One region of the Lysinibacillus sp. EB106-09-02-XG168 genome, then DNA from elsewhere that is predicted to be linked to it. Evidence: riboswitches for the same ligand, from Rfam matches in the RefSeq annotation. Region 1 holds a riboswitch; each other region holds the start of a gene.
The links. A riboswitch is a leader RNA that binds a small molecule or an ion and turns the genes downstream of it on or off. The one in region 1 is predicted to bind thiamine pyrophosphate.
Positions count from the first base shown of each region.

Region 2: linked by a shared signal. The riboswitch ahead of thiW (energy coupling factor transporter S component ThiW) and the one ahead of thiT (energy-coupled thiamine transporter ThiT) in region 1 are both predicted to bind thiamine pyrophosphate.
Region 3: linked by a shared signal. The riboswitch ahead of thiM (hydroxyethylthiazole kinase) and the one ahead of thiT (energy-coupled thiamine transporter ThiT) in region 1 are both predicted to bind thiamine pyrophosphate.

Region 1 is NZ_JBYTDN010000003.1:4,184,930-4,188,431, forward strand. It holds gene AC3WSO_RS21260 (TspO-related membrane protein) at 1-706, shown strand, start outside; gene map (type I methionyl aminopeptidase) at 729-1,484, opposite strand; gene thiT (energy-coupled thiamine transporter ThiT) at 1,910-2,470, opposite strand; TPP riboswitch at 2,601-2,708, opposite strand; gene AC3WSO_RS21275 (magnetosome magnetite crystal formation protein family) at 2,835-3,167, shown strand; gene AC3WSO_RS21280 (hypothetical protein) at 3,216-3,332, shown strand; gene AC3WSO_RS21285 (AAA family ATPase) at 3,375-3,502, opposite strand, start outside.
Region 2 is NZ_JBYTDN010000003.1:886,298-889,799, reverse strand. It holds gene AC3WSO_RS05135 (MFS transporter) at 1-730, shown strand, start outside; TPP riboswitch at 796-903, shown strand; gene thiW (energy coupling factor transporter S component ThiW) at 1,005-1,502, shown strand; gene AC3WSO_RS05125 (VWA domain-containing protein) at 1,735-3,502, opposite strand, start outside.
Region 3 is NZ_JBYTDN010000003.1:3,696,812-3,700,313, reverse strand. It holds gene thiD (bifunctional hydroxymethylpyrimidine kinase/phosphomethylpyrimidine kinase) at 1-684, opposite strand, end outside; gene thiM (hydroxyethylthiazole kinase) at 684-1,439, opposite strand; TPP riboswitch at 1,528-1,626, opposite strand; gene mbcS (acyl-CoA synthetase MbcS) at 1,869-3,458, shown strand.

The DNA.
Region 1 (3,502 bases):
ATTTTTTTTGATGACAATCACTTACGTTGTCTCACTTATCCTAACCTTTTCATCCTATTTCATGAAAATAAACGGTCAATCTTCCTTAGAGATTTCAAATCGTTTTCCAGTAATATTTGCACCTTTTAATGTTAGTTATGTGATTTGGATTGTGGTTTACATGTTACTTGGTTATTGGTTAGTCATGAATCTAAAAAAGACATCTATTAAACAGACTGTTCTCTTTAGTAGCATATGTATCATGCAGGCGCTAGCAATTGTTGTTTGGCATCACGAATTATTTATCGTGTCAATCGTCAGCACGTTTATTTTAGTACTGTATTTATCTAAGTTGTACAAAACGTACCCTCTCATCAATAACTCACTTACAGGTCGTTTACCCTTCTCGATTTACTTCGCATGGGTTACATTCAGCCTGATGACAAATGTAAGCTTCACGCTGACATCTTATCAATGGAATGGTTTTGGACTTAGCGATCCACTGTGGGCAGTTATTTTACTGACACTTGGGGTAGCAATAGCACTACATATTCGATTCCATTATTTTGATATTATCTATCCAAGTGTATTTATCTGGTCCTATATAGGGGTCGTATTACATAATGGTTTTGATGAGCTACTTGTGTCAACGGCAGCCTTGTTTTTATGCGGAGTGCTACTTGTCGGTATATTATTTATTAAAAAAAATCCTGCCTACCAAAAATAAATTGGTAGCAGGATTTTAATTTTTATTGTTCATCAAGTGAAGTTAAAATAATTGGTTTGTCTTTTGTAACGATAATTGAATGCTCGATTTGAGCAACTAATGATTTGTCTGGCGTAACGAATGTCCAGCCATCACCAGACTCCACAATATGCTCCGCTTTCGCTGAGATAAATGGCTCAACTGCAAGAACCATGCCCTCTTTCATAATTGTAGAATCCCATGCATCATAATAGTTTAAAATATGGTTTGGCTCATCATGTAAAGAACGACCTAAACCATGTCCTGTTAGGTTCATAATCACTGTTAAATCATTAGCATATGCTTCACGCTCAACAGCTTTGCCGATTTGGTTTAATTTTGATCCAGCTTTTACTTTTGTCATCGCACGATCAAAAGCACTTTTGGCTACGCGACACAACTTTTCTTTATCCTCATAGCCTTCACCAACTACAAATGAAATGCCTGTATCAGCAAAATAGCCGTTTAATGAACCAGATACATCTATATTGACGATATCTCCCTCTTTAATCACACGTCCACCTGGAATACCGTGTGCGACTTCCTCATTAACACTAATACATGTGTATCCTGGGAAATCATACTCCCCTTTAGGTCCAGAAACTGCTCCGGCCTCAGCAAACATACGGCCTGCAATTTCATCTAGTTCTAGTGTTGTTACACCTGGTTTTGTAGCAGCCTTCATTGCTTCACGAATTTCAGCACAAATACGGCCGATTTTTTTAAAGGCTTCAATCTCTTCTTGCGTTTTTACAATCATTTTTAACGTCCCTTTCATCTAATATCTACTATTTAATATAACATAACTTTCTATGCTTAAAACGCTAAACGCTTTAAATATTATATGCCATCATAAATTATAAAGTGCCGAAAACAGGCTTATCTCCATAAGTTGAGGATGACATTTATTAAAACGTAAACAATGTGCATATGTTAATTGGAGTGGAGACTGGGCGACTCCTCGGGGATTAGCAATAGGGGAACGAAGGCTAAAATCATCACATCCTGTGATAACGCCTTCGTGACCAACATCGGTGCCGCTGCCGTTTCGTTAGCAAATGTTTTATCTGTGCGAAAGCGAAGCGGCAGCAACAAAGGGTCCAGTCGGAACGGAAATCACCCCCATGTTATGGTGAGGAACTAAATAATAATAAAAACCCTTCACTCATGTGAAGGGCATAATAATTATGATTTTCGTTGCATTAATTGAGGTGCTGCCGTAAATAACAGAACACCGACTATCGCTGTTAAAATCGTTGCTGGTAGCATATATGTTCCATTATAGATGATTGAATAAACCCATGAATTTTGATCACCTGCATACTCTGCGAAAAATACAGCGCCCCCAATGGTATGTGCTGCATAACGTAAAAAGCCCGCTAATACCGTTCCTAAAATAATATAAAGCGCCATTTTCTTTTTGTTTAAATCTTTTGCAGCCTCAAGCACTGGCCCACGTACAACGGCCGCTAAGCCTACTACCGTAAAGGCAACACCATAATCAAGTGTTCCTTGAAGCCAATGTATAATATAGGCGCCAAACATTGTTTGCATAACACCAATAAGTAAACCCGTTACCATGCCTGGAATAAGACCCCAGCGGAATGCTATTAACATTATTGGCACCATTACGAGACTAACAGAGCCTCCTTGTGCCCATACTTTAAAGGAAACCTGATCGAGCACAAGGCCAATCGCTGCGAAAATCGCAATCTCCACAAGCATTAAAAGTTTTTTATTGTCCATAATTATTCTCTCCTTTGTTCCGATGTAGGATACAAGAGCAGGAATAGAAATCAGTTGGCAAATATGTCCCTATCTAGCATCAATAAAGATAAAAAAACGATGCCAGGACAGAGCCTCACATCGTAAAAGTGTCGGTTTCTATCCACATCCCTACGCAAGTGTTAACTTACAGGTTCAAAGAGTTAAGGCATTACGTGCCCAGTCTCAGCTGACATCATCAGCTCCCCTTGTGGTCGTTACATCTTAATTTAGTTGAACAACCTCATTGTACGCAAACACTGTAACGATTACAACCTCTTCCACATTAATTTTTTTGAAACTTTACTGTTTTTCATGCGTAAATATTTAAAAAGGAGGTACAACTATGGAGAACCAAAAAATTTTATCTGCCTTTAGTTATCTCAGTATCTTTTTTGCACCCTTTATTGTGCCATTAGTCGTTTACTTTGTTTCAAAAGATAACGACGTAAAAAGTCATTCTCTTCGAGCACTAATATCACATTTAATCCCAGTCGTATTTGGAATAATATTTTTTGCAGTCTTTATTTTCTCAACTTTATCATTCAACACTTTTGAACCAGATTCAGGTAGTAGTTCATTTCTTATCATTTGGTTAGTTTCATTTGTGATTTACATTCTTGTTTCAATCGGAATTCTTATTTGGAATATTATTCAAGCGGTTCGCGTTATCCGATAAGTTTCATTTCAACCTTGAACAGAACGTACTAAAAGGAGCTGTTATTTTTTGAAAGTATCTAAAGTTGTCAAAACCGCCGTAAAATTAGCACCGATCGTTATTCCAATTGTTAAAAAAGTAATCGCTGCAAAAAAAGGAACAAATCCTAACATAACTAAAAAGTGATAAAAAGGCGTATTTCCACACATCGGAAATACGCCTCTTTCTTTATTTCACTTCAAAATATGTTTGACTATGTCCGTTCATTGTTTTTTCAACGTGCAACACTGCAGGCATTGTAGCTTTTAACTCTGCAACGTGTGAAATGACGCCAATCATGCGTCCAGAATCTTGTA
Region 2 (3,502 bases), 3.3 Mb from region 1:
CTCAAAAGTTAGTTTACATTTCCCATTTTATACTGCTGGATTTGCAGCTATCTTAGCAGCTATTTTATCGTTCTTTTTATTACCTGCTACAAAACCGAACACAGCGAAAAAGGCGCAGAAGCAGGATAATCTTGTAAAGCAGATGGCCCGTTCAGTCCGAATGCCTTATTTTGTCATGCTAATTATCATGCTTGTATTCTCTTTCGGAATTGCTAACTTCCAAACAACATTATCATTATTTGTGACAGAAAAGTTTAATTACACACCTACTGATATCGCCATTATATTAGTAATGGGCGGCGCTTTTGGTGTTGTTGTACAAATGTTTGTTATTACACCGCTGTTTAATCGCTTCGGCGAAATGAAAGTAGTGTTAGTCAATTTATTTATTGCAGCCGTTTCGATTTTCTTAATATTATTCGCATCTGGCTTTGCACTTATTTTAATTGTAGCGACAATCTTCTCTACAGCTACGACATTGATTCGCCCAGCTGTCAACACACTGATTTCGAAGCTTGCAGAAAATGAACAAGGCTATGCAGCTGGTCTGAATAATGCGTATATGAGTCTTGGTAATATGATTGGTCCAGCTTTAGCAGGTATGTTATTCGATTGGAATATGAACAGTCCTTATATTTTCGGGTCTATTATTTTAATGGCTTGCTTCTTCATTGCCCTTATTTGGACAATGAAAAAAGCGCCACACCTTATGCATCCTGATTCAAATTAGTCTTAAAAGTTATTGACTATTTTTAGTAGTGTGCTACATTATTAGGATAAAAACTAACAGTAAATTCTTACCACTAGGGGAGTCTTTAAAAGGCTGAGACGTATATGGTCATATACGGACCCTTTGAACCTGATCTAGTTCACACTAGCGGAGGGAAGTGGCGACACTTGCTTTTAAATATGTAAATGCAGGGCCGCTTCCTATTGCTTTTAGGAAGCGGCTTTTTTGTCGGGTTTATCAGCGATTCACTAAATACTAAAAAGGAGTGGAAATTATGTCAATTCGAAAATTAACAATTATGGCCTTGTTAGTAGCAATTGCCGTAGTAGGTTCTACCTTTGTTTCAATACCAACGGGCATTGCGCGCGCCTATCCTGTGCAGCATGCCATTAATGTTATTGGCGCGATTATTCTTGGACCAGTACCTACCATTTTGGTCGCCTTTGTCACAGGTATTATTCGTATTTTAACAGGCACAGGCTCATTACTAGCTATACCTGGCAGTGTTATTGGTGCTTTATGTGCAGCTCTTGCCTATAAATACAGTGGCAAACAATGGCTAGCATGTGTCGGTGAAATGTTCGGTACAGGTATCATTGCCTCACTTATTGCAGTGCCCTACGCACATTTATTAATGGGGACTTCTGTTGCTGCTTTATTTTTCATGCCAGCTTTTTTAACTTCAAGTACTATTGGGGCTATCTTAGGCATTGTCGTTACCAGCAATTTACGTAAAACAGTATTTGTAACTAACCTAAATACTCTTCTATAAATTATAAATCCTTTTTGAAGGGATGAGAGATTTATCGAAATAAATTTATGTTTTATCGAAACAATTTTAAAATTTATCGGAACAATTTCAGACTTTATCGGAATATTTCAGAAAATACAGTATATATGACCGCACTAATAGTTTTCAGTGTCATCAACTTTTGATGATAGCCTTGGAAATGAAAAAAACGATGGCTCATTACTATAAAGCAATGAACCATCGTTTTAAATTACTAAGATCGTTTTTTCATGCCCTTTAATAGCTGGGCAACATTTGTGTCCTCTGCCTGTATTGGTTTATCCTCGACAAGCTGCTCTTTTTTCTTCGGCCTAGTTAAGAAGCTCCAGCCAAAGCGTCTAATGGTAATATCAATGAAGAATAGTAGCATTCCCGCTAATAAAAGCCTTGTTGCAATATTTTGGCGTTCCGCACCTTTTTTAGTAAATTCACGGAATACTTCGCCAGGTTCTTTTAACACGGAGCCGCCTGTTTGCTTTGTTAGTTCTTCGACTAGCTTATCATTCACTGGACGTAATTCATATTCAGCACTATAAGGTACACTTAAACCAGCCTGGTAAATGGCCTTTTCTTCATCGGCAATGCGGAAGAAAATGAGTCCTGGTTCTGCTCGTACGACAGCTCGAACTTGTGAAGCTGAAATTGTTTCAAGCTGTGTTTCAAGTTCTTCACCCACTTCATTGACAGCGACAATATCTAAGAACGCCGCTTTATTTGTTGGGTCAGTGATGACAAATGAACCGTCTGATTCTAGCCGTACATCATAGGCAACATCGTTATAGCTCGGTAGCATTTTTGAAATAAGTGTTTGCCAAAACATGCCCCAATTTTGCCATCTTGCCCAGTCTCCCGTCCATTTCCCTGTCGAATCAGAAGTAAAGGCGAATGTTTTTCCAAGGCCATATTGCCATTCTGCAAGTACTGGATCTTCCTTCTCACTTTCTGCGATAACAGTGGCCCCCTGCTTTACTGTCGTACCTAAATAAGCATTCATTTTAGGTACCCCATTTACAAATAGCGTATTCCAGCCAGATGCATTAAATATAGATGGGTAGAATGGGTTATCTTCAATATATGTGCGTGAAATCATAGCAGTTTCACGAGATAAAATAGATGGGATCGTCTGCTCATCAACAACATCATAGAAACGTCCACTGCCCATCTCACTGAGTGCTTCAAGTAAGTTAGCATCTGCATCTTGACCAATTGCAACTGTTGATAGAGTCGTGCCATTTTCTTTTCCTTGTGCAATTAAGTCTTCATAGTTACCCGACTGTGACTGTCCATCTGTTAATAAAATAATATGCTTACGCTGCAACTTTAAATCTGCTAGATTTTCATAAGCTTTAGCAAGTGAACCATATATTTCAGTACCCCCACCTGGCGTTACAGATAAAATCGTATCTACAGCTTCTTCCTTATTGCCAAGTGGCCCTGTCTCAATAATTTCCCAAGGTCGGTCATCAAAGGCAATAAACCCGAGCGTATCCTCATCTCGTAGCATTTCAACTGAACGGGCGGCAGCCTCCTTAGCAAGCTCTAACTTTGCTCCAGACATACTTCCAGAGCGGTCAAGTACGATTGCCAGCCCTAATGATGGTAATTGCTCCTTACCTTTAATCTCCATTTCAACAGGTAGTAAAGTTTCGATTGGTGTTTTAAAATAACCGCCTAAGCCAAAGCTATTTTCGCCACCAACCATTGTAAAACCGACACCAAAATTTTTCACTGCTTGCTCAATAACAGTCATTTTTGCCTCGCCTACTAAATGGCCTGGCACATTATCAAAAATGATGGCATTGTATTGTAAATAACTAGAAAGCTCATTTGGCAGACTTTTAGCATCTACCACATCATAGGAAATGGATTGATTGCCAAGTGCTGCTGCGATTGGTGATGGTGTTTCATAACCATTAACAATTAATAAATGCGGTTCACTTTGCACCATCGTGACGCTTGTTAATTTATTATTTTCAAAAATT
Region 3 (3,502 bases), 490 kb from region 1:
TTCTATAGGTAGCCCAAGACCAAGAAAAGCAGTTAATGCAGCGGAAAATGTACAGCCTGTACCATGCGTGTTTTTTGTTGCAATTCGAGTAGATTGCATAGAAAATGATCGACCATCTTGAAAAAAAACATAATCAGTAGCATAACATTTATCTTCTAAATGACCGCCTTTCATAACGACACATTGAACACCTGTCTGTAATAAGATTTGGGCTACTTCGTTAATATCTGCTAAAGAATTAATTTTTCTTCCAGAAAGGGTTTCGGCCTCAGGAATGTTTGGCGTTACAATTGTTGCTAAAGGTAGCAAATAATTTCGTAATGCCTCAATTGCTTCTTGCTGTAATAAGCTCTCGCCACCTTTTGCGATCATAACAGGATCTACAATAAGTGGAATATTTACTTCGGCTAAAATATGTGCAATTGATTGGATGATTTCGGAGGAAAACAACATTCCTGTTTTAATAGCACTAATTGAAAAGTCCTCGATTAGCGCTTTCAGTTGTTTTTCAACAAAGCTCACTTCAATTGGTAAAACATCCGATACACCCAAAGTATTCTGGGCTGTTAAAGCAGTAATGACAGACGTTCCAAATACTTTTAATTCCTGGAATGTTTTTAAATCAGCTTGTATACCTGCACCGCCGCCACTATCTGAACCGGCAATTGTCGTTACAATATGCATTATTCTTCACCTTCCTTTGAAAGGCGATGTAGTTCATTTAATACAGCAATTTGAAAATCGCCAATGAATCGAGTAGAAGAAGCGGCTTTTTCTGCTAATTTTTTATATAGCGATAATGTTTCTAGTAATTGGTCAAAAGGTTGAGCTCCTGCGGTGAAGGAGGCACAACATAGTGCACTCAATAAGCAACCTGTTCCAGTGACTTCTGTCATTTGCGAATTTCCACCTGTAACCCATTGCTGATGTTTGCCATCAGTAATAAAATCCTTTTCACCTGTCACAATAACAATACAATTGTAAAGTTGAGCTATTTTCTGCGCCTCTAGTTCTAAAGAAATTGAACCACTACCACTATCTACGCCTTTTTGTTGCCAGTCTACATTGGCAATTGCTGCAAGCTCTCCGATATTACATCGAATTGCCGCAAATTTTATTTCCTCCAATAAATGCTGTACCGTTTGTTTCCGGTAAGTCGTTGCACCTGCTGCAACAGGATCTAAAACAACCGGAATACCAAGAACATTTGCTTTTTTTCCTGCAAGTAACATGGATTCTTTCATTCGCTCATTAAGGGTCCCAATATTGATCAATAAGCCTGAGGCGATTGTGACCATTTCCTCAACCTCATGACCGTCATCAGCCATGACTGGGGAAGCGCCTATTGCTAATAAGCCATTTGCTTGGAAATTAGCAACAACATAATTCGTCATGCAATGAATAAGTGGATTTTGTTTACGGATCGTTTGGAATATCAATTTAAGTCCTCCTCGTTGGATGGACGTAAGCGTGCAAAAAAGGCCCTTTTTCGTGCGCAAAAAACACGTAAAAGAGCCTTTCATCAGTAAGTCGATGTGAATTGCTCCCTACGTCAGTATTAACTAACAGGTTCAAAGGGTCAGGTTTTACCTTCTCAACTCTAAATGAGTCCCCCTGCAATCATGCTTTTAGTTGACCAAAATGTACCATATTATTCATTCGCGTTCAATAGGAGTTTTTTATTTGCATTCAGTAATTCTGTGCGAAAGCGACGATTACGCCAAATTGAAATGAATAGAAGCTATACGTGACTGATGCCATATAGCGGAGCATGATAGTTGTCACGACTTTAATGAATTAGAGTGAATTCCATTGAAAATGATAAAAATTGAGTTTTATAATGAGCGTAACAAAAGGGGGCAATTGCCATGAAAAGAGAAGATTTAATCGCACCAGAATGGTATAACATTTCAGAGGAAATTGAGAAATATGCGCAGGATCCTACCAAAAATGCATTATTAGTTTATGGCGAAAACGAGGAAATTCAGTACTTAACATATACAACTTTACTTGAAAAGGCGAATCAGGCAGCACATGTATTTACCTCCCAAGGTTTAAAAAAAGGCGACGTAATTTTAGTCATGGTACCGAGATCAGTGGAAGCATATATCGTGTATATTGCAGCTTTGAAGGCAGGCTTAACTATTATACCTAGTTCAGAAATGCTGAGAACTAAAGATATTGAATATCGAATCAATCATGCCGATGCAAAAGGAGTTGTTGCATTTGAGCCTTATATTGAACAATTTGATAATGTGGATAATTTAGAAGCAATAAAGCAATTTGTCATTGGTCATGCACATGAACCTTGGCAACCGCTGCTTGAAAAAATGCAAAGCCAACCAACATCTTATATATGCGCTACTCCAACTAAGAGTACAGACATTGCATTTTTAGCATATACAAGTGGTACAACAGGCAATCCAAAGGCAGCGGTACATAAACATAGCTGGGGTTACGCACACTTGCGAACTACTGCACCAAATTGGTTAGGTGTTCAAGAGGGTGATATTGTTTGGGCAACAGCAGCTCCAGGCTGGCAAAAATGGATTTGGAGTCCGTTCCTCGCTACTTTAGGAAGTGGTGCAACAGCATTTGTTTACAAAGGTCACTTTGATGCGGCAACTTACTTTGCATTGATTGAAAAATTCAATATTAATATTCTATGTTGCACACCAACCGAATATCGATTTATGGCGAGTCTTGAAAATTTACAAAATTTTAATGTAAGTACAATACGTCAGGCTGTGTCAGCAGGTGAACCTTTAAATAGTGAAGTGATAAAAGTATTTTCCGAAGTTTATAATTTACAAGTACGAGATGGCTATGGACAAACAGAGAATACATTACTTGTTGGTACAATGGTAGGGATGGAGTCTAGAATGGGATCAATGGGCAAACCTACTCCGGGTAATACTGTTGAAATTATAAATGATATGGGAAATCCTGTTGCGGTCGGGGAAGTTGGAGATATTGCTGTACACTGTGAAACGCCCGCGTTATTTAAAAAATATTTAAACGATCCAGAACGGACAGATTTACAATTTAGAGGCGATTGGTATATTACCGGAGATCGTGCATACAAAGATAATGACGGTTATTTTTGGTTTGAAGGACGTGGGGATGATGTCATTATTTCTTCTGGGTATACGATTGGCCCATTTGAGGTAGAAGATGCGTTGTTGAAGCATCCTGCAGTGAAAGAAACTGCCGTTGTTGCAAGTCCAGATGAGATCCGTGGAAATCTCGTGAAGGCGTTTGTTGTGCTCTGTGAAGGCGAAGTTGGTAATGAAACACTTATAAAAAACCTACAAAGCTATGTAAAAACTTTAACAGCCCCATATAAATATCCTCGTGCGATTGAGTTTGTTACTGAGCTGCCAAAGACCTCATCAGGCAAAATTCGTCGTGTCGAATTACGAGAGCAAGAAAAAATTCATTCTATCACACATCATTAATTTCCTAAGAAATAATGTCGAAAATCAAAGTTCCTGCTTTTTTT